DNA from 4 places in the Streptomyces sp. NPDC048461 genome. Region 1 is predicted to be linked to each of the others. Evidence: riboswitches for the same ligand, from Rfam matches in the RefSeq annotation. Region 1 holds a riboswitch; each other region holds the start of a gene.

Region 1 (5,069 bases):
CGCGGAGCTGGCGCGGCGCAGCGGGACGGACGCCCGTACCCTCGGTGCGCTGCTGAAGTACCTCGTGGAGATCGAGGTGTTCGACCTGGCGGACGACGGCTACCGGCTCACCCCGGTGGGCGAGGAACTCGTCGAGGACGACCACTCGTCGGAGGAGTACGACCTGCGCGGCGCGCAGGCCGCCTTCGACCTGTCGCTGGCCGGCCTCGCCGAGCGGCTCCGCTCGGGCGGCAACGGCTGCCGGACCGCGTCGGGCGAGACGCTGGCCGACGCGCTGCGCACGGACGTCCGGCTGGGCGGTTCGGCACGGACGACGATCGAGGACGAGGCCCGCTGGGTGGCACCGGGCGTGGTCGGCGCCTTCGACTGGTCGGCGGTGGAGGTGCTCGGCGCGACGGGCAGCGGCGCCGGGACCGTGGTCAACGCCCTCGTCAAGGAGTTCCCGGCGCTGCGGGTGCGGATCGCCGCGCTGCCGTCGGTACTGGGCGTGCTCGGCGGGGAGATCCTCGACCCGGAGGTGCTGCCCCGGGTGGAGCTCGTACCGCAGTCCCACCCGCTGCCCTCGGGGGCGGGAACGCTGCTGCTGTGCCGGCTGCTGGAGTGGCTGGCGGACGAGGACGCGGTGCTGACCCTGTCGGAGGCCGCGGCGGCCCTTCCGGCGGGCGGTGCGCTCGTGCTGGTCGAGCAGGTGGAGGCCGCCGACCCGGACGACATCGACGCGGTGCTGCAACACCTGCGGCTCACGGCGGCGTTCGGCTCCGGGCTGCGTTCGGCGCAGGGCGTGACGGGTCTGGCCGAACGGGCCGGGCTGGAGGTCCGTGACTGCCGTGACATCGGCTGGGACCACCGACTGTGGGTGCTGACCGCCCCGTCGGCCTGAGCCGCCCGTCGGCCGCCGGGGCCGACACCCGCGGGGGGGCGCGGGAGTTGACCGCGCCCCCCCCGGGGTTCCTCCCGCCTGCTCGACGGCTTCGGGCCTCTGCGCCGCCCCGGGGCCTACCGCGCGGAGCCGATCTCGTCGGAGGCCCGGCGGGAGCCCGGGACCGGGGTGCGGCGCCGGCCCGCGATCGAGTCGAGGATCTCGCCGACCCGGACTGCTGTGTTGGACAGCAGCGAGGAGGTGATGCCGTGGGTGTGCTCGGTGCCGCCCTGGAGGTAGATGCCGCAGCGCAGCGCCGGGTCCGTCGTGATGCGGTAGTCGCGCTCCACGCGGACGCGGCCCTCGTCGTCACGGAGGCAGTGGCGCGCCACGTCGCCGAGCAGCGCGAGCCCGTCGGCGGAGCGGTATCCGGTCGCGTACACCAGCACGTCGGCCTCCAGCGGCTCCTTCTCCCCCGTGACGAGGGACTCGACCGTGGCCAGCACCTTGTCGGGGGCCTCCAGGACCTCGGTGAGCCGGGACACCCTGAGGAAGCGCAGCCGCTCGGTGCCGAGCACCTTCTCCCGGTACTCCTGGCGGTAGAGCTCGTCGATCAGGTCGATGTCCACGACCGAGTAGTTGGTGTTGGCGTGGTAGTCGATCAGCTTGCGCTTGATCTCCTCGGGGGCGGTGAAGTACGCGTCCACCGCTGCGGGGTCGAAGATCCGGTTCGCGAAGCCGCTGTCGTCGGCGGGGCTGTATCCGTAGCGGGAGAAGACGGCGCAGACCTCCGCCCCGGGGAAGGTCCGGTGCAGGAACGCCACGTTCTCCGCGGCGCTCTGGCCGGCGCCGACCACGATGAACCGGGACGGATCGCTCCCCTTGAGGGCCTCCACCCGGGTCAGGAGCTCCGAGGTGTGCCAGATCCGCTCGGTACGGTCGACCCCCTCCGGCATCTGCGGCCGCAGGCCGGTGCCGATGACGAGGTTGCGGGCCCGGTGGGTGACCGGTTCCTCGCCGGAGCGGGCGGTGACGTCCACGTACTCGATGACGCCGTCGCGCACGACGGGCCGCACGGCGACCACTTCGTGTCCGTAGGACACCATGTCGTCGACCTTGGCCGCGGCCCACTCGAAGTAGTCGTGGAACTCCACGCGCAGCGGGAACAGGTTCTTGTGGTTGACGAAGTCGATCAGCCGTCCCTTGCTCTGCAGGTAGCAGAGGAAGCTGTACTCGCTCGACGGGTTCCGCAGCGTCACCAAGTCCTTCAGGAACGACACCTGCATGGTCGCATCGTCGATCAGCATGCCGCGGTGCCAGCCGAAACACGGCTGCTGCTCGAAGAAGTGGGCGGTGATCGCCTCCTGTCGTCCGACGCCTGCGTTGTGTTCGCCGAGTGCGATCGCCATGGCCACGTTCGAGGGACCGAAGCCGATGCCGATGAGGTCGTGGATCACTGGCGCGCCGTCAGGAAGATCCTGTGCCATGTCACTCCCAATCGTGCGGGGGCAGTGGATTGCCGTGCGTGGGGAGCCGAGTGCGGGCACGCCGAAGGAGCGACGCCCGAGCGAAACTTAGGGAAGGCTAACCTGATCGCCGGGGCCTGTCGATGGGCACGTCAGATCGAGCCACCTGTGGCCCTCCGCCGAACCCGGTTCAGGATCGGGCGCGTTGACCCGCCGCGGCCGGTCGAGCCTGTCGGCTCATGAGGCAAGCCTCGCTTCACCCCTGCACGCTCCAGGGTTCCGAGCCCGCCGCCGCACGGCAGACCGCCTGAACTCCGCTGTCCCACAAGGCCGTTGGATATGACCGGCCAGTGGTGGGGATCACCGGATTTCCGCCATCGCGCTGCCCTATGATTCAGCTGCTCCGGGCACCGTCCCGGAGCGCGTACCGAACGCGTCCGCGTCCGGGGGAAGCCGGTGAGACTCCGGCGCTGACCTGCAACCGTGTGCGGCCTCGCTGCCGTGAGTCGGAAAACCCGCGCGTCACGTGCACCGCTTCGCCCCGTCATGGTCTACGGCGTGGAGCCCCGGACCACCGCCGCGCCGCCCCGCCCCGTCCGCTTCCGCGGACGGCTCACGGGGGCGTCCGCGCGCGGGCGGGTCGGGGTGCCGCGCCCCCGGACCCCGGTTCGCACCAGGAAGGCGCTCCCATGCGCAGTGTCACCATCCGCCAGGCCCTGATCACCACGGCGGCCCTCGGTCTCGCCCTCGGCAGCGCTCCTGCCGTCGCCCAGGCCAAGGCCACGCCGAACACCAATGCCCCCGTCAAGGTGTCCCTCACCGTCCAGGGACCGAACGGCCTGCTGTTCAAGGGCAAGATCAAGACGAAGGGCCACGACGTCACCACCGCCACCGGTGGTACCCACACGTGCGACGGGACGAACGGCGCGGCCAACCCGACCGCCGTGCCGACCCCGACCGCCGCGCTCGACGACGCCGCCCGCAAGCGGCACTTCACGTGGGACGGCACCTGGTACGCGTCGTTCGACGACTTCTCCGTCGACACCATCAAGCAGGTCAGCGGCGGCGGCGGCGCCTACTGGAACATATCCGTCAACGGCACCCCGACCTCGGTGGGCGGCTGCCAGTTCAAGCTGAAGGCCGGCGACAAGGTCGCCTTCACCTGGACCTCCTTCTAACAGCCACCCCGTGCGGGCCCGCCGACGGCGGGCCCGCACCGGCCCCGCACCGGCCCCGCACCGGCCCCGGGCGGCCCGTTTTCCGGGCGTGGCCCGCTGCCACCGGTCCAGCGGGTGCGGGCTCCGCCCGGATGGGGGAAGCTGGCAGGGTTCCCGTGCCTACGGCGGGACGACGGCGAGGAGGGTCTCGTGGACGCTTCACAAGACGGCCGGCGCGCATCCCGGTCCGGGCTGCGGACGGCCACCCTGTTGTGCGCTGCCGCGGCTCTCGTGGCGGCGGCGGTTCCGGCATCCGCCGTGCAGACGCAGACCCGGGCCGCACCCGTACCGGATCCGGTCGTGGTCGTGGACTGCTTCTCCGAGGACCAGGTGCGTCCCGAGACGTACCTGCTGGCCTGCGGCGACGGCAACAACCGCCTCGTGGATCTCGACTGGAAGACGTGGGGGCGCCACACCGCGACGGCCACCGGCACCGACATGGCGAACGAATGCCGGCCGAACTGCGCTGCCGGCCGTTTCCTCTCCTATCCCGTGTCCGTGACACTGGCCAACCCGGAGCCGTGGCCCGACCGCCCCGGCGTGGAGCGCTTCACGACCATCCGGCTGCTGTTCCCGGACGACGCCCCGTCGCCGATCCCCCACGACGTGACGTACAAGCTGGTGTACTGACCCGCACGGCACAGCCGCCCCGCACCCCCTCCCGTAGGGCGCGGGGCGGCGGCACGTGCCATGCGTGCCCTCGCCCACACGGCTCCCGGAACGGACCGCAGCAACGGCCGCTGCACCCCGCCCGGGCATCGGCGAGGCAGCGGAGCAGCCTGTGCGTGCCGGTGGTGTCGCGGCGCTCCCGCTGCGCTACAGGGCGAGTTCGAGGTAGGCGACCTGCTTCTCCTCGTACGCCGCGAGGGCCCGGTGCCAGATGGCGAGGGCGAACGGCGGGATCATGCTCGGGGTGATGTCCTCGGGCCGGCAGAAGCGGATCTCGCCGATCTCCGACTCCTGCGGGCGGATGGCCCGTTGCCGCTCCGCGTCGAGCCGGAGGCCGTCGAAGACGTAGAAGACCTGGGACCCCTCGGGCCGGGTGACCCACGCGGTGACCAGGAGCCGGCCGATCTCCAGGTCCAGGCCCAGCTCCTCACGGAGCTCGCGGCGCAGGGCGGCGGTGGGCAGTTCGCCCTCCTCGATGTGCCCGCCGGGGAGGTTCCAGCGCTCCTTGTGGACGGGATTGACGATGAGCACGCGGCCCTGCTCGTCCCGGATGACCGCTGCGGCGGAGGCCGCCGCCGCCACGTGGCCGGTGGATGTGGTCATGAGCTTCTCCTGTGGTGCACGGCTACGTCGTCACGCCCCTCCCCTGCATGATCGGAACGGGGTTCGACAGCATAGGTCGGCGGCCGGGCGCGGCCGCACCCGTGCCTGGTCCTGGTCGCCTGCGAGGACTAGGGGGTGTCGTCGAAGTCGTTTCGTACGCCCGGAGGGCGGGCCGTGCGGTGTCCGGTGCGTGCGCTCGCACGGCGGAGGGTCGCCCGTGTACCGGATGTACACGGGCGATCCGACAACGCGGCG
Region 2 (5,069 bases), on a different contig from region 1:
GTCCACGACCAGATAGGCGTCACCGACCTCGTCGGAGTGCTTGTCGACCTTGCCGATGCTGCCATCGGTCGCCTCGACCTTGTAGCCGGTCAGGTCCGTACCGGCCAGGTGGCCGGCGGTCGACGTGTAGCTCCACACATGCTCAGTCACGCGAAAACAACTCCTCCGGTACATCGGGAGACGGCGGGGACGTGCCCCTGCCGTCGTTCCCTTTTCCGTATTCCATGCCGTGCGCGGCGGTTTTCGCATTCCGCCCGGGCTCCGCCTGCCCCGTTCCCGGCAGCCCATTCGCACCGGTCCGACTGCGATACCGAAAGCCCATGCCGCCCACGGGGCGGGGCCGGGCCTGGCGGGCCGGAAGTCCGCCTGCCCGGGCATTCCCCGACCACGCGTACGGATTTACCTTTCTCCTACCTGGAGGGGCACCGGCACACCGCCCCGGCCGCGACCTGGTGAATTGCGGGACCCGGCCTCGGACGTGCTTTGCTCTCCCTCGCGTGGGCACACTCCACGGGACCCACGGCAGCACGGCATCCGGGTCCCTGACCGCCACCGGTCGGGACCGGGTGCGTACGAGGAGGAGCACGATGGCAGACGACCGCCGCCCCGCTCAGCGCGGGCCCGCCGACACCACCGACACCCACCACGACGCCGCCGGCACCGGTACCGGCCCCGGCACCGCAGGTCGGCACCGCGACGAGTTCACCGCGAGCGACGAGAACGACCTCCTCGACCAGGACGGCAAGGAGATCCTCAAGGGGCGCCGGCCCCCGCTCAGGGACCTCGACCCGGAACAGCTGGGCAAGTAGGAGGGGGCGCGATGACGAACGTCCACCTGCCCCGCCCGTCGGAGCTCGCCCCCCGCCTGTGGGCGTGGACCAGGGCCGCCGTCGCCCGAGGCGGGACCCGCGCCCGCTCGGCGGGCGCCGTAGCGGTGTGCGAGACCGCCGGTGAGCACCGGTCGTACGCCGAAGCCGGCGGTACCGCCGTACCGGCGGTCACGGGCCGGTCCCGGTGCGAGGACGCCCTCCCCGACGGCTCCGGCCGACGCGAGCGGGCCCGCGAGGCGGTCGCGGCCCACGCCACCGGGCAGGACGGTCTGGCCGCGCTCCTGGACATGCTGGCCCTTCACCCGGGGCAGGACGGGGACCGGGAGCGGCCCGGTCACCGCGCCGCCGGTGAAGGCACCGCCTCCGACGGCGGGTAGCCGCACGCGCCGGCCCGGGGCCTCGCGCGGGTCCTCAGGCCGTACGGGCCCTTCTGATCGGGGCCCCGGCCGCGTGGAGGCTGGCGAGGGTCTGCCGGTAGGAGCCGACCAGGCTGGTCTCCAGATAGCTGACTCCGAGTTCCCGGCAGTGGCTGCGGACGATGGCCTGGGCCTTGCGCAGGTGCGGGCTCGGCATGCTCGGGAAGAGGTGGTGCTCGATCTGGTAGTTCAGGCCGCCGAGGACGATGTCGGTGAAACGGCCCCCGCGCACGTCGCGGGAGGTCAGCACCTGACGGCGCAGGAAGTCGGGCCGGTCCGTACCCCGCAGGACGGGCATGCCCTTGTGGTTCGGCGCGAAGATGGAGCCGAGGTAGAGCCCGAACAGGCACTGGTTGACGAAGAGGAACGCGATCGCCTTGCCGGGCGGGAGCACGAGGAAGAGCGCGCCCAGGTAGGCGGAGAAGTGTGCGAGCAGCAGAAGGCCTTCCCACACCCGGTTCTTGAGCGCGCGGTCGGCCAGTGACCGCACTCCGGAGACGTGCAGGTTGAAGCCCTCCAGCGTGAGCAGCGGGAAGAACAGGTACGCCTGGGAGCGGCCCAGGAGGCGCGGCAGCCCCGTGGCGGCGCGGGCCTGGTCCTGGGTCCAGACCAGTACGTCCGGATCGAGGTCGGGGTCGAGGTCCTCGTGGTTGGGGTTGGCGTGGTGGCGGGTGTGCTTGTCCTGCCACCAGCCGTAGCCCATGCCGATGCCGAGGTTTCCGGCGATGCGCCCGGACAGCTCGCTGGCCCTGCGCAGGCGGAAGACCTGCCGGTGGGCGAGGTCGTGCGCCAAGAGCGCCACCTGCCCGAAGACGACGGCGAGGAAGGCGGCCACCAGGAGCGTCCACCAGCTGTCGCCGACCAGGACCAGGGCCGTCCAGCCGGCAGCGTAGAGGAAGGTCACCGCGGTGACGCGGAGCGCGTAGTAGCCGGGGCGTCGCGCCATGAGGCCGGCCGCCTGGACCTTCTTGGACAGCCGGGCGAAGTCGCTGCCCGATTCCGAGGGCCCGGGCGGCGGTCGCACCGTCTGAAGGGAATTCATGGTCTGGGTCCTCTTTCGTCGTCCGCGAGGGGGTTCGCGCGGGGTTCTGGGGGGATCAGCCGGTGTTCGACCGCGGCGGTGCCGGAAAGGGCGCGACCACCAGCGCGGCGCATGACATTGCCGCCCCTTCTACGCATACCCGGAAATCGGGAGGTAACGTGCGCACGGCCGGCCCGGCGCCACCCGTGACGTGTGCACGCCGGAGGAATGCACCTCCCGACGCTGGCGTTGTCGCACACATGGACGAATCGACCCCCAAGGTGCCCTCTCGATACGGGCACGAGCACGGGGACGAGGACGAGGGCGCGCGCGAGGACGGGCACGCGACCGCCCGCGCGCGGCTCGCCGCCGACCGGGCCGACACCCTCGCCCGGGCCGCGGCCCTGGTCCGCGACTTCGACGGGATCGTCGCGGCGAACGCCCTGGTCGCGGTCGACGACGAGCACGACCCCGAGGGGTCGAGCACCGCCTTCGAACGGGCTCACGTCGCCGCCCTCCTGGCCCGGGCCCGCGAGCACCTGGACGCCGTCGACCTGGCGCTGGAACGGCTCGCCCGAGGGGACTACGGACGCTGCGAGAGGTGCGGCGAGCCGATCCCCGCGGAACGCCTGGAGGCCCGCCCGACCGCCACCTCGTGCGTGCCGTGCGCCACGGCCGGTCCCCGCTGACCCGGACGCCGGAGCGCTCGCCCCCGGGCTGCGGAGCCCTGCCCCGCCGGACGCCGAAGGGTCAACCGGCCGCCCACCGGGCCGCGTTACGGGTCACCGCGGCCGCCCCTCGGTCCCGTCCCGCACCCGCGGCCCGGCCGGGGCCCGCGGTGCGCCGCGGCACGCCCCTTTTTGCCCCCCACCCGACGGAACGTAATATCAGCTGGTCATCACCGCGACGGGAGACAGGAAGCCGGTGCGATTCCGGCACGGTCCCGCCACTGTGACCGGGGAGTGCGCCCCTTCTGCGAGCCGCCGCGCCCGTCGCGGGAAGGCCAGGGGGACGTCGACCCGGGAGTCAGGACACTGGCCTGTCGCGGGCCCGATCCGAGGAGCGCGGACTCCGCAGGAGGCTCTACGTGTACGACGTCATGCCCCGCCCCCCTTCCACTCCCCCGCCCGCCCGGCGCGCCCGTAAGCTGCGCGCCGCGGCTGCGGCCCTGGCCCTGTCCACCGCCGTACTGACCGGCTGCGGCACCGCCGAGGACTCCCCCGACACCGCCAAACCGTCCGGCACTTCGGGGGCCTCCGGTTCCACCGCGCAGGGGTTCCCCGTCACGATCGACAACTGCGGCACGCAGACCACGTACGACAAGGCGCCCGCCCGCGTCGTCACCATCCACCAGCACCCCGCCGAACTGATGCTCTCCCTGGGGCTGAAGGACCGGATGGTCGGCACCGCCTTCCCCGACTCGGCCGTCCTGCCCGAGTTGCAGAAGGAGTTCGAGGCCGTACCGCAACTGGCGGAGAAGGAGCCCTCCTTCGAGGCCGTCCTCGACGCCGATCCCGACTTCGTCTACGGCGGCTACGGCTCCGCGTTCGCCGAGAAGGAGGGCCGTTCGCGCAAGGCGTTCGGCGACGCCGGCATCAACACCTACCTCAACCGCGAGTACTGCGGGAAGAAGCAGGTGACCATGCAGGACACCTACGACGAGATCCGGACCATCGGAAGCGTCTTCGGCGTCGGGGACCGGGCCGACAAGCTCGTCGCCGACCTCCAGGGGCGCGTCACCAGGACCACCGAGGCGGTCAAGGACGCACCCGCCGTGCCGGTCTTCGTCTACGACAGCGGCGACAAGTCGGCGTTCACCGCCGGCGGCAAGGGCCTCGGCACCGAGATCATCAAACTCGCCGGCGGCCGGAACGTCTTCGCGGACCTCGACGACGTCTTCGGTGACGTCTCCTGGGAACAGGTCGTGGAGCGCAGGCCCGAGGTGATCGCGATCTACGACTACGCGGGCACCGGAAGCGTCCGGCAGAAGCAGGAGTTCCTCCTCTCCCAGCCCGCGCTCGCCGACGTACCGGCCATCAGGAACAAGCGGTTCGTCGTCGTCCCGCTGACCTCGACCCTGGTCGGTGTCAGGCCGCCGTACGCGGTGGAGGAGCTGGCGCGCGGGCTGCACCCCGAACGACTCCGGTGACGGCCCCCTCCACCGCCGGGACGGCATCACCCGCCGTCCCGGGCGGGCGGGCTGCCCGCGGCGGGGGCCGGGCGCGGCGCTGGCCGTTCCCCGTGACCCTCGCCGTCCTCGGCACGCTGCTGCTCGTCTCCGCCACCGCGGGCATGGCCGTCGGGTCGGTGCGCGTACCGCCCGGCGACGTATGGGGCATCGTGACGCACGCGCTGGGCGCCGACTGGTCGGAGCCGACCTGGTCCCGGGCGCGGGAGACGATCGTGCTGGACGTACGGGCTCCGCGGGTCCTCCTCGGGGCGGTGACGGGCGCGGGGCTCGCGGTCATCGGGACGGCCATGCAGGCCCTGGTCCGCAACCCGCTGGCGGAGCCGTACCTGCTGGGCGTGTCCTCCGGGGCGTCCCTGGGCGCCGTCGCGGTGATCGTCTTCGGCGTGAGCCTGTTCGGCGCGCTGTCGCTGTCGCTCGCCGCCTTCGCCGGCGCGCTGCTGACGCTGCTGCTGGTGTACTCGACGGCCCGCGCCGGGGGGCGCATCACCTCGGTACGGCTGGTGTTGTCGGGAGTCGCCATGGCGGCGGTCCTCAGCGCGGTGACGAACATGCTGCTGCTGACCTCCGGCCGCGGCAACGAGGCGCGGGCCGTCCTGGCCTGGACCCTGGGG
Region 3 (5,069 bases), on a different contig from region 1:
GAGGATGGCGTGCGGCAGCGACATGGCGCCATCCTAGGGAGCGCGCCGGCCCCCGCACGCCCGCCCTCCGGGGACCGTCCGCCGACGCCCGGCTACGCCCGGCCCGTCACCGGCCAGCCGGCCAGCGCCTCCGGGACCCGCGGGCCGGGGGAGCGGGCGCCGAGCAGGCCGTGCGCGCGCAGGAACGCCGTCACCGCCGGCGACCAGGCCTGGCGCAGGCCCGCCGACGCCAGCAGCTCCGGATCCGACAGGAGCACCGGGGCCGGGCCCGTGCGGATGCCCGCCGGGGTCAGGACCGCCGCGTCGTCGGCCCACCGGACCGCCAGCTCCACGTCGTGCGTGGCCATCACCACCGTGGTGCCCGCGTCCCGCAGCCCCGCCAGGACGTCCAGCAGCCGCTCCTGCCCGTCCGGGTCCAGCCCGGCCGTCGGCTCGTCCAGGATCAGGACGCGCGGAGCCATCGCCACCGCCCCCGCGATCGCCGCCCGCTTGCGCTGCCCGTACGAGAGCAGGTGCGTCGGACGGTCCCGCAGCGCCGTGATGTCCAGGGCCGCGAGCGCCGCGTCGACCCGGGCGCGGACCTCGGGCTCCGGCAGACCGAGGTTCATCGGACCGAACGACACGTCCTGCTCGACGGAGGCCGCGAACAGCTGGTCGTCCGGATCCTGCACCACCAGCTGGACCGAGGTCCGCAGCCGGGTCAGCCCGGCGCGGCCGTGCGCCACCTCCACCCCGTCCAGCAGCAGCGCGCCCGACGCCGGCCGCAGGCCCCCGCTCAACAGGCGCATCAGCGTGGTCTTGCCGCTGCCGTTGCGGCCCAGCAGCACCAGGGCGCGGCCCTCGGGGATCGCGAAGTCCACGCCGGACAGCACCTCGGGGCCGTCCTCGTACGCGTAGCCCGCGCCGGCCAGTTCCACCAGCGGCTTCACAGGTACAGCTCCTTCAGTACGAGGGTCACGGCGACCAGCGAGGCGAGCAGGGCGGCCGTCCCGGCCAGGAACCGCCGGGACAGCGCCGTCTGAGGCACCAGCACGCGCAGCGCGCCGTCGTAGCCGCGCCCGGCCAGGCCCGACTGGAGCCGGGCCGCGCGGTCGAAGGCCCGGACGAACGAGGTCGCGGCGAGCCCGGCCACCGACCGCCAGGCGGCCGCCCGCCCGGCGGTGCCGAGGCGGGCCGCCTGGGCCTGCCGGACGCGGGCCAGGGAGTCGAGGAGCAGGAAGCCGATCCGGTACATCACCAGCGCCACGTCCACGACCGGGGCCGGCACCCCGGCCCGGACCAGGCGCGGCAGCACGTCCGAGACCGGGGTGGTGAAGGCGAACAGCAGCACCCCGAGGGAGGCCGCCGAGGTCCGCAGCAGCAGTTCGCCCGCGTGCCGGGGGCCGTCGGGAGCCATCGCGACGAAGCCCGCCGGGCCGCCCACGGAGAACAGCAGCGGCAGCGCCCCCGTGAAGCAGAAGCCCAGCGGGATGCGGAACGCCCGCCACAGCTGCCGCCCCGCCACCCCGGCGGGACCCAGCAGCAGGGCGAGGGTCGCCGCGGCCACCAGCGGTCCGCCGGGCCACGGCGGCAGGCACACCGCCGTGACCGTCAGGCCGACTCCCAGTACCGCCTTCTCCAGCGGATGGCGGCGGCGCCAGCGGCTGCTGTGCGCCGCCGCGTCGATCGGCAGCACCGCCTACGACTGCACGGTGGCGTCGGGCGCCGCGGCGCCGGCGGCGCCCGCTGCGGCAGCGCCCTGGCGGCGCCCCTTGCGGACGCCGAAGTAGTACGCGAGCACGCCCGCGCCGAGCGCCGCCTGCAGGGCGAACAGCGCCGACTCGATCTCCCCGGACGGGGGCTCGTACAGGGGCGAGAACCAGGGCTCGTAGTCCGGCTTCAGCTCGGTGATGGCCGTCTCCGCCTGCGCGTCGGCGCCCGCGAACGGCTCCTCCTTGCCCTCGCCCAGCCCCAGCGCCAGCGGGAGCACGGCCAGCGCCGCGACCAGGAGCAGCAGCAGGGTGTTGATCTTCGCGTTCCGGCTCATCAGACCGTCGCCTCCTGCTTGGCCTTGCCGGACGTGAGCTTCGCGACGCCGAGCCGGACCAGGTCCGACTTGCTGGACTGCATCAGCAGCCGGACGACGAGCACGGTCAGCAGGCCCTCGCTCACCGCGAGCGGGATCTGGGTCAGCGCGAAGATCTCACCGAACTTCACGAGCGAGCCGGTGAACCCGGTGGCCTGGTCGGGGAAGGCCAGCGCCAGCTGGACCGAGGTCACGCAGTAGGTGACCAGGTCGGCGAAGAAGGCGCCGAAGAACACGGCCACCATCAGGGGGGCGCCGGTTCCGCGCAGCAGGCGGTAGACGGCGTACCCGGCCCACGGGCCGGCGATGGCCATCGAGAAGACGTTGGCGCCGAGGGTGGTGAGCCCGCCGTGCGCCAGCAGCAGCGCCTGGAACAGCAGGGTGATCGTCCCCAGCACCGCCATGATCGGCGGCCGGAAGAGGATCGCTCCGAGCCCCGTACCGGTGGGGTGGGAGCAGCTGCCCGTCACCGAGGGGATCTTCAGGGCGGACAGGACGAACGTGAACGCTCCGGCCGCACCGAGCAGCAGCGTGCTCTCCGGGTTGGCCTTGACCTCGCGGGTCAGGGCGCGGACACCGTGTACGACAAAGGGAGCGGACGCGGCGCCCCAGGCGACCGCGTGCAAGGGGGGCAGAAACCCCTCGGCTATATGCATGAGTAAGGAGACCTCTCCAGCACCTCGTGGATGGACGACGCGCCTCGGCCGGTCTCCTGGCTCACGGGTACTGATGCCCGGGCTCCGCCTTCCCGGGGCCGAGCGGTCTCCCGCGCGGGCCCAGTGGCTTCCCGCAGGAGTGGAGCCGGACTTCCCGATCACAGTGGCGAGGGCCGCACCGGTTTCGCACCGGTTTCCCGAACACCAAGGCCCGCTGACCCTAGTCGGCCGCGCGGACCGGTCACAACCCGCCCCTCGCGGGTGCGGTGCGGTGGCGCTCCGGACGGTGCCCGGACAAGGTGGGTGCGTGGCTGCCGACGAGGAGAACGCGACCCCGCCCGACTACTCGGGCCTGACCGCCGTCTACGTGAACTGCACGCTCAAACGCTCACCCGAGACCAGCAACACCGACGGCCTGATCGGCAGGAGCCGCGCGGTCATGGAGGCGGCCGGTGCCCGGACCTCGGTCATCCGCGCCGTCGACCACGACATCGCGACCGGCGTCTGGCCGGACATGACCGAACACGGCTGGGAGAGCGACCAGTGGCCGGTCCTCTACAGCCGGATCATGGACGCCGACATCCTCGTGCTGTGCGGGCCGATCTGGCTCGGCGACAACAGCTCCGTGATGAAGCGCGTCATCGAGCGGCTCTACGCCTGCTCGTCCCTGCTGAACGAGCAGGGGCAGTACGCGTACTACGGGCGCGTCGGCGGCGCGCTGATCACCGGCAACGAGGACGGCGTCAAGCACTGCGCCATGAACGTCCTCTACAGCCTCCAGCACCTGGGCTACGCGATCCCGCCGCAGGCCGACGCGGGCTGGATCGGCGAGGCCGGACCCGGCCCCTCCTACCTGGACCCGGGATCCGGCGGCCCCGAGAACGACTTCACCAACCGGAACACCGCCTTCATGTCCTGGAACCTGATGCACCTGGCCGCCCTGCTCAAGCGGGCGGGCGGAATGCCGGCGCACGGGAACCAGCGCTCCCTGTGGGACGCGGGCTGCCGGTTCGACTTCCCCAACCCCGAGCACCGCTGAGGAACGCGGCGGGGGGGGGGGGGGGGGGGGGGGCCCCCCCCCCCCCCCCCCCCCCCCCCCCCCGCCCAGGGGGTGACCCACGCCCCACCCACCCCCCCCCCCCCCCCCGGACCACCCCCCCCCCCCCCCCCCCGCCCGGGCGCCCCCCCCCCCCCCCCCCCCCCCCCCCGCCCCGGTCAGCACACGTTCGGGTGCGCGATGTCCAGGACCAGCCGCTCGGGCGAGTGCAGGACGCTGGTGGAGTAGGCGGGTGCGGTGTCGAAGGCGGCGCCGAAGGTCACGTACCCCTCGTAGTCGCCGGTCAGGGCGATGCCCTTGAGCTTGCTGAGGTAGATCTTCTGCAGGCGCGGACCCTGGTAGACGTTCTGCCCCGCGTCGTCGTGACCGGCGGCGGGGTTCAGGCGGACTTCCAGGAAGTACTTCCCGGCCAGCGGGACGGGCTTGCCCGAGCCGTCGTAGTACAGCTTCGGCACGGGCGTGACGGTGACCCCGGGGACGTACCCCTGGAGGTCGATGACGAGCCGGTCGTACGTGCAGTGACCGCCCCAGCGGGCGTTGACGACGAGTGGGGTCTGGGTGCGGGCGGCGGCCTGGGCGGCCGAGGCCGGTGCGGCGAGGGCTAGGCCGGCGGTGAGCAGCGCGCCGGTGGCCAGGGCCACGAGCTGCCGGCGGCGCCGTCGAAGGGACGGCAGGCGGTGAGACGGACGTGGACGCGGGTGGTTCGAGACGTCGTTCATGACGTCCCCCGATTCTCCGGAGACGGGGCTGTGCTGTCACCGCTAAGGACACCCGCGGGACGGCGACGGTTCCCGGGCCGGGGCCGCGGGCTCCTCCCGGCTCCGGGGCCGTCAGCCGGGCAGCAGCGCGTCGAGCTCCGCGTCGAGGTCGTAGTGCCGGTGCTCCAGGCCGCGCGGGACCAGCTGGGTCAGACGGCGGCACAGCCCGCGCACGTCCTTGGCGCGGGCGGAGAACACGCAGCTCTTCTCGCCGTTGCTGAAGGCCAGGAAGACCCGCGGTTCGGTGCCCTTCCAGCGCGGCCACACCTGTATGTCCCCCTCGCCGGTGGCGCAGGACTCCCCGTCGAGCAGCAGGTCGCGGGCGAACACCCAGCGCGCCAGGTGGGCGCCGCCGCCCTGGAGGTCCACGGCCACCTCGTACGGCCGGTCGGAGCGGTACGTGAAGGCCCCGTGCACCGGGAGGGACACCGGCGAGGCCTCCAGTCGGAGCGGAAGGACGCGCTGTTCGGTGGTGGCCATGGGGCGCCCCTCTCTGTCGGCACGGGGATTTCGCACCCCTTCGCAAACTAGCC
Region 4 (5,069 bases), on a different contig from region 1:
CAGGTCCGGGTCATCGGCTACGGCGCCATGCTGACCGAGTCCTTCGTCGCCATCATGGCGATGATCGCGGCCTGCATCATCGAGCCCGGCCTGTTCTTCGCCGTGAACTCGCCCCCCGGCGTCATCGGCACCACCGTGGAGAGCGCCTCGCAGGCGGTGACGAACTTCGGCTTCGCCATCAGCCCGGAAGCCCTCGCCCAGGCCGCGAAGGACGTCGAGGAGACCAGCCTGCTCTCCCGTACCGGTGGAGCACCGACCTTCGCACTCGGGATGTCGGAGATCTTCTCGGCCGTCATCGGCGGCGCGGGCATGAAGGCCTTCTGGTACCACTTCGCCATCATGTTCGAGGCGCTGTTCATCCTGACCACCGTCGACGCGGGCACGCGCGTCGGCCGGTTCATGCTCCAGGACACCCTCGGCAACGTCCACAAGTCCTTCAAGGACGTCAGCTGGAAGCCCGGCGTCTGGTTCGCGAGCGCCATCGTCGTCGGCGGCTGGGGCTACTTCCTGTGGGTCGGCGTCAAGGACCCGCTGGGCGGCATCAACCAGCTCTTCCCGCTGTTCGGCATCGCGAACCAGCTGCTCGCGGCGGTCGCCCTGGCCGTCTGCACCACCCTCCTGGTCAAGTCCGGGCGGCTCAAGTGGGCCTGGGTGACGGGCGTGCCGCTGGTGTGGGACGTGGCCGTCACGCTCACCGCCAGCTACCAGAAGATCTTCTCGGAGGACGTGAAGGTCGGCTTCTTCGCCCAGCGCGACAAGTACCAGGCCGGCATCGACGCCGACAAGGTCCTGCCGCCCGCGAAGACCATGGGCGAGATGGAGACCGTGGTCACCAACGCCACGGTGGACGGCGTGCTGTGCGTGCTGTTCGCGCTCCTGATCGTCGTCGTACTGGTGGACGCGGCCCGGACCTGCTTCAAGGCGATCGCCGACCCGGCGTCCGTGAAGCTCTCCGAGGTCCCGTGGACCGAGTCGAAGATCGTCGCACCGGCCGGACTGGTCCCGACCGCCGAGGAGCGCGCCGAACTCGCGGCCGCCGGACTGGACTCCAGCGGCGGCCGGACCAGGGAACCGGTCGCGTGAGCCCCGCGGCGCCCGGCGCCGGCGGCATCGGCACGAGCGGTACCGGCGCGGGCAGCGCCGGCGCGGGCGGTACCGGCCGGGCCGGGCCCGGGCGGCTGCGCCGGGCGCTGGCCCGGGCCCGGTACTTCGTACGGGAGTTCTCCGGCGAGGCCGCGTACGACCGGTACGTCGCACACGCCCGCTCCCACGACCCCGACGCCGCGGTCCCGACCCGCCGGGCCTTCGAACGGGCCCGCACCGACGCGCGCGAGGCGGACCCCCGCGAGGGCTTCCGCTGCTGCTGACCCGCCCGCCCCGAAGGCCCCGCCGCTCCCCGCGGCGGGGCCTTCGGCGTCCGGCGCCGCGGCGGGGACCGCCCGGCCGACCGGCCTTGCCCGCCCGGCGTCCCGGCACCCCGCACCCGTCCTGCACACTCGACCGCATGGACATGGTGATCAGGGCGGCGCTGCCCGCCGAGTACACGGAGCTGGGCGAGATCACGGCGCAGGCCTACCTCGCCGACGGGCATCTGGACCCGAACGAGAACGACGACTACCTGAACGTCCTGCGCGACGTGGCCGGCCGGGCCGCCCGCGCCGAGGTGCTCGTCGCCGAGCGCGGCGGGCGGATCCTCGGCGGCGTGACCTTCGCCGCGCCCGGGAGCCCGCTCGCCGACATCGCCGGCCCGGACGAGGCCGAGTTCAGGATGCTGGCCGTGGCCCGGGAAGGCCGCGGGCAGGGCGCCGGCGAGGCGCTGGTACGGGCCTGCCTGGACCGGGCGCGGGCGATCGAGGGGGTTTCCGCGATGGTCCTGTCCACCCAGCGGAGCATGGCCGGGGCCCACCGGATCTACTCCCGGCTCGGTTTCGAACGTACTCCGGAGCGGGACTGGGCGCCGATCGAGGGCCTCACCCTGCTGACGTACCGGCTGAAGCTGTAGCCACGCCGACACAACATGTGGGGGCTTCCGCAGACAGCCGCCCCCACATGTATGCTCAGGGCTGCTGTCGCCGCAGGGGAATCCGGTGCGAATCCGGAACTGTCCCGCAACGGTATGAAGTGCACCGATTGGTGTACCTGCAAGTCCGAGGACCTGCCGACAGCGCACCCGGCTCGACCGAACCGGGTGCCGATACGTCCGGGCCTCGCGGTTGGGCCGGTGGACGCCATGCGGTGCACGAGCCGTCTGCCCTGCCCGGGCCGGCCCGTGCGCTGTCCCGCATGCGCCCCTCGCACCCCGCCCCGCCGATGACCGGGCCGAGCGAGGGAGAGCAACCCCCGTGACCATCGCGCCTTCCGCACCGCGCGCCGAGTCCGTTCCGTCCACGGCTCTTCATGGATCTGGCGAAGGTCCCGGGGCCGCACTCCTGCGTACCCTCACCGAACTGACGGCCGACCTGCCCGACACCGACCCCGGCCGGGTCGCCGCCGCCGCGCTGCGCGGCCGCAGCTCCATCGCCGACGAGGCCGAACTGCGCGGGCTGGCCACCGAGGCCGCCGCGGGCCTCATCTCCGAGGACCCGGCGTACTCCCGCCTCGCCGCCCGGCTGCTGACGCTGGCCGTGGCCGGGGAGGCCGCCGGCCAGGGCGCCACCTCGTTCTCCGCCTCCGTCGCCGTGGGCCACCGCGAGGGCCTGATCGCCGACCGCACCGCCGAGTTCGTCAGGGCCCACGCGGCCCGCCTGGACGCGCTGGTCGAGCACACGCTCGCCGAGGGCGCCGACGACCGCTTCGGCTTCTTCGGCCTGCGCACCCTGCACAGCCGCTACCTGCTGCGCCACCCGATCACCCGCCAGGTCGTGGAGACCCCGCAGTTCTTCATGCTGCGCGTGGCCTGCGGCCTCGCCGAGAACGACAGCGTCCAGGCCGTCGAGGAAGTGGCCTCGCTGTACCGGCTGATGAGCCGCCTCGACTACCTGCCGTCCTCCCCCACGCTGTTCAACTCCGGCACCCGGCACCCGCAGATGTCCTCCTGCTACCTGCTGGACTCCCCGCTGGACGAGCTCGACTCGATCTACGACCGCTACCACCAGGTCGCGCGCCTCTCCAAGCACGCCGGCGGCATCGGCCTCTCGTACTCCCGCATCCGCGCCCGCGGTTCGCTGATCCGCGGCACCAACGGCCACTCCAACGGCATCGTCCCGTTCCTGAAGACCCTCGACGCCTCCGTCGCCGCGGTGAACCAGGGCGGCCGCCGCAAGGGCGCCGCCGCCGTGTACCTGGAGACCTGGCACGCGGACATCGAGGAGTTCCTGGAGCTCCGCGACAACACCGGTGAGGACCAGCGCCGTACGCACAACCTGAACCTCGCCCACTGGGTGCCGGACGAGTTCATGCGCCGTGTCAACGCCGACGCCGACTGGTCGCTGTTCTCCCCGGCCGAGGTCCCCGAGCTGGTGGACCTGTGGGGCGACGACTTCGACGCCGCGTACCGCAAGGCCGAGGCGGCGGGCCTGGCCCGCAAGACCATGCCCGCCCGCGAGCTGTACGGCCGGATGATGCGCACCCTCGCGCAGACCGGCCAGGGCTGGATGACCTTCAAGGACGCCTCCAACCGCACGGCGAACCAGACCGCCGAGCCGGGCACGGTCGTCCACTCCTCCAACCTCTGCACCGAGATCATCGAGGTCACCAACGACGGCGAGACGGCCGTCTGCAACCTCGGTTCGGTCAACCTGGGCGCCTTCGTCCTGGCAGGCGCCGGTGACGGAAGCGAGCGGATCGACTGGGAGCGCCTGGACGAGACCGTCCGTACCGCGGTGACCTTCCTGGACCGCGTGGTGGACATCAACTTCTACCCGACCGAGCAGGCGGGCCGCTCCAACGCCCGCTGGCGGCCGGTGGGTCTGGGCGCCATGGGCCTCCAGGACGTCTTCTTCCGGCTGAAGCTGCCCTTCGACTCCCCCGAGGCGCAGGCGCTGTCCACGAAGCTGTCCGAGCGGATCATGCTCGCGGCGTACGAGGCCTCCTGCGACCTCGCCGAGAAGAACGGCCCGCTCCCCGCCTGGGAGCAGACCCGCACCGCGCGCGGCGTGCTGCACCCCGACCACTACGAGGTCGAGCAGAACTGGCCGGAGCGCTGGGACGCGCTGCGCGCCCGCATCGCGAAGACCGGGATGCGCAACTCGCTGCTCCTGGCGATCGCCCCGACGGCGACGATCGCCTCCATCGCGGGCGTGTACGAGTGCATCGAGCCGCAGGTCTCCAACCTGTTCAAGCGCGAGACGCTGAGCGGTGAGTTCCTCCAGGTCAACGCATACCTGGTGGACGAGCTGAAGCGGCTCGGCGTGTGGGACGCCCAGACCCGCGAGGCGCTGCGCGAGGCGAGCGGCTCGGTCCAGGGCTTCGGCTGGATCCCGGCCGAGGTGCGCGCGCTGTACCGCACGGCGTGGGAGATCCCGCAGCGCGGCCTGATCGACATGGCGGCGGCCCGGACCCCGTACCTCGACCAGTCGCAGTCGCTGAACCTGTTCCTGGAGACGCCCACCATCGGCAAGCTCAGCTCGATGTACGCGTACGCCTGGAAGCAGGGCCTGAAGACGACGTACTACCTGCGCTCGCGCCCGGCGACGAAGATCGCCCGCGCGGCGTCCGGTTCCGCCGTCCCGGCGCCCGCCGCCGTCCCGGCATCCGCCGCTCCGCTTCCGCAGGCCGTCGACGCCGACGCGCTGGCCTGCTCCCTTGAGAACCCCGAGTCCTGCGAGGCCTGCCAGTAATGAGCTCCAACGACACCAAGAACCTGCTGGACCCGGGCTTTGAGCTGACGCTCCGCCCGATGCGCTACCCGGACTTCTACGAGCGCTACCGTGACGCGATCAAGAACACGTGGACGGTGGAGGAGGTCGACCTCCACTCGGACGTCGCGGACCTCGCGAAGCTGACCCCGTCGGAGCAGCACATGATCGGCCGGCTGGTCGCGTTCTTCGCGACGGGCGACTCGATCGTCTCGAACAACCTCGTGCTGACGCTGTACAAGCACATCAACTCCCCGGAGGCGCGCCTGTACC

The links. Region 1 has a riboswitch for cobalamin ahead of ACZ6S8_RS33610 (DUF4430 domain-containing protein). Riboswitches for the same ligand answer to the same signal wherever they lie in the genome.
Region 2: another riboswitch for cobalamin. It lies ahead of ACZ6S8_RS25565 (ABC transporter substrate-binding protein); the one in region 1 lies ahead of ACZ6S8_RS33610 (DUF4430 domain-containing protein).
Region 3: another riboswitch for cobalamin. It lies ahead of ACZ6S8_RS01855 (energy-coupling factor ABC transporter permease); the one in region 1 lies ahead of ACZ6S8_RS33610 (DUF4430 domain-containing protein).
Region 4: another riboswitch for cobalamin. It lies ahead of ACZ6S8_RS00820 (ribonucleoside-diphosphate reductase subunit alpha); the one in region 1 lies ahead of ACZ6S8_RS33610 (DUF4430 domain-containing protein).

What each region holds. Positions count from the first base shown of each region.
Region 1 is NZ_JBVJGW010000029.1:68,265-73,333, forward strand. It holds gene ACZ6S8_RS33600 (siderophore-interacting protein) at 1-880, shown strand, start outside; gene ACZ6S8_RS33605 (lysine N(6)-hydroxylase/L-ornithine N(5)-oxygenase family protein) at 997-2,346, opposite strand; cobalamin riboswitch at 2,742-2,862, shown strand; gene ACZ6S8_RS33610 (DUF4430 domain-containing protein) at 3,015-3,503, shown strand; gene ACZ6S8_RS33615 (hypothetical protein) at 3,693-4,172, shown strand; gene ACZ6S8_RS33620 (NUDIX domain-containing protein) at 4,359-4,814, opposite strand.
Region 2 is NZ_JBVJGW010000016.1:24,390-29,458, reverse strand. It holds gene ACZ6S8_RS25590 (PRC-barrel domain-containing protein) at 1-174, opposite strand, end outside; gene ACZ6S8_RS25585 (hypothetical protein) at 588-809, shown strand; gene ACZ6S8_RS25580 (hypothetical protein) at 821-1,207, shown strand; gene ACZ6S8_RS25575 (fatty acid desaturase family protein) at 1,242-2,288, opposite strand; gene ACZ6S8_RS25570 (TraR/DksA family transcriptional regulator) at 2,528-2,956, shown strand; cobalamin riboswitch at 3,143-3,324, shown strand; gene ACZ6S8_RS25565 (ABC transporter substrate-binding protein) at 3,355-4,416, shown strand; gene ACZ6S8_RS25560 (FecCD family ABC transporter permease) at 4,413-5,069, shown strand, end outside.
Region 3 is NZ_JBVJGW010000001.1:419,789-424,857, forward strand. It holds gene ACZ6S8_RS01835 (PadR family transcriptional regulator) at 1-24, opposite strand, end outside; gene ACZ6S8_RS01840 (ATP-binding cassette domain-containing protein) at 93-929, opposite strand; gene cbiQ (cobalt ECF transporter T component CbiQ) at 926-1,675, opposite strand; gene ACZ6S8_RS01850 (energy-coupling factor ABC transporter substrate-binding protein) at 1,679-2,026, opposite strand; gene ACZ6S8_RS01855 (energy-coupling factor ABC transporter permease) at 2,026-2,721, opposite strand; cobalamin riboswitch at 2,751-2,945, opposite strand; gene ACZ6S8_RS01860 (flavodoxin family protein) at 3,029-3,760, shown strand; gene ACZ6S8_RS01865 (AMIN-like domain-containing (lipo)protein) at 3,937-4,497, opposite strand; gene ACZ6S8_RS01870 (SsgA family sporulation/cell division regulator) at 4,609-5,016, opposite strand.
Region 4 is NZ_JBVJGW010000001.1:175,255-180,323, reverse strand. It holds gene ACZ6S8_RS00835 (carbon starvation CstA family protein) at 1-1,083, shown strand, start outside; gene ACZ6S8_RS00830 (CstA-like transporter-associated (seleno)protein) at 1,179-1,367, shown strand; gene ACZ6S8_RS00825 (GNAT family N-acetyltransferase) at 1,505-2,002, shown strand; cobalamin riboswitch at 2,044-2,177, shown strand; gene ACZ6S8_RS00820 (ribonucleoside-diphosphate reductase subunit alpha) at 2,343-4,778, shown strand; gene ACZ6S8_RS00815 (ribonucleotide-diphosphate reductase subunit beta) at 4,778-5,069, shown strand, end outside.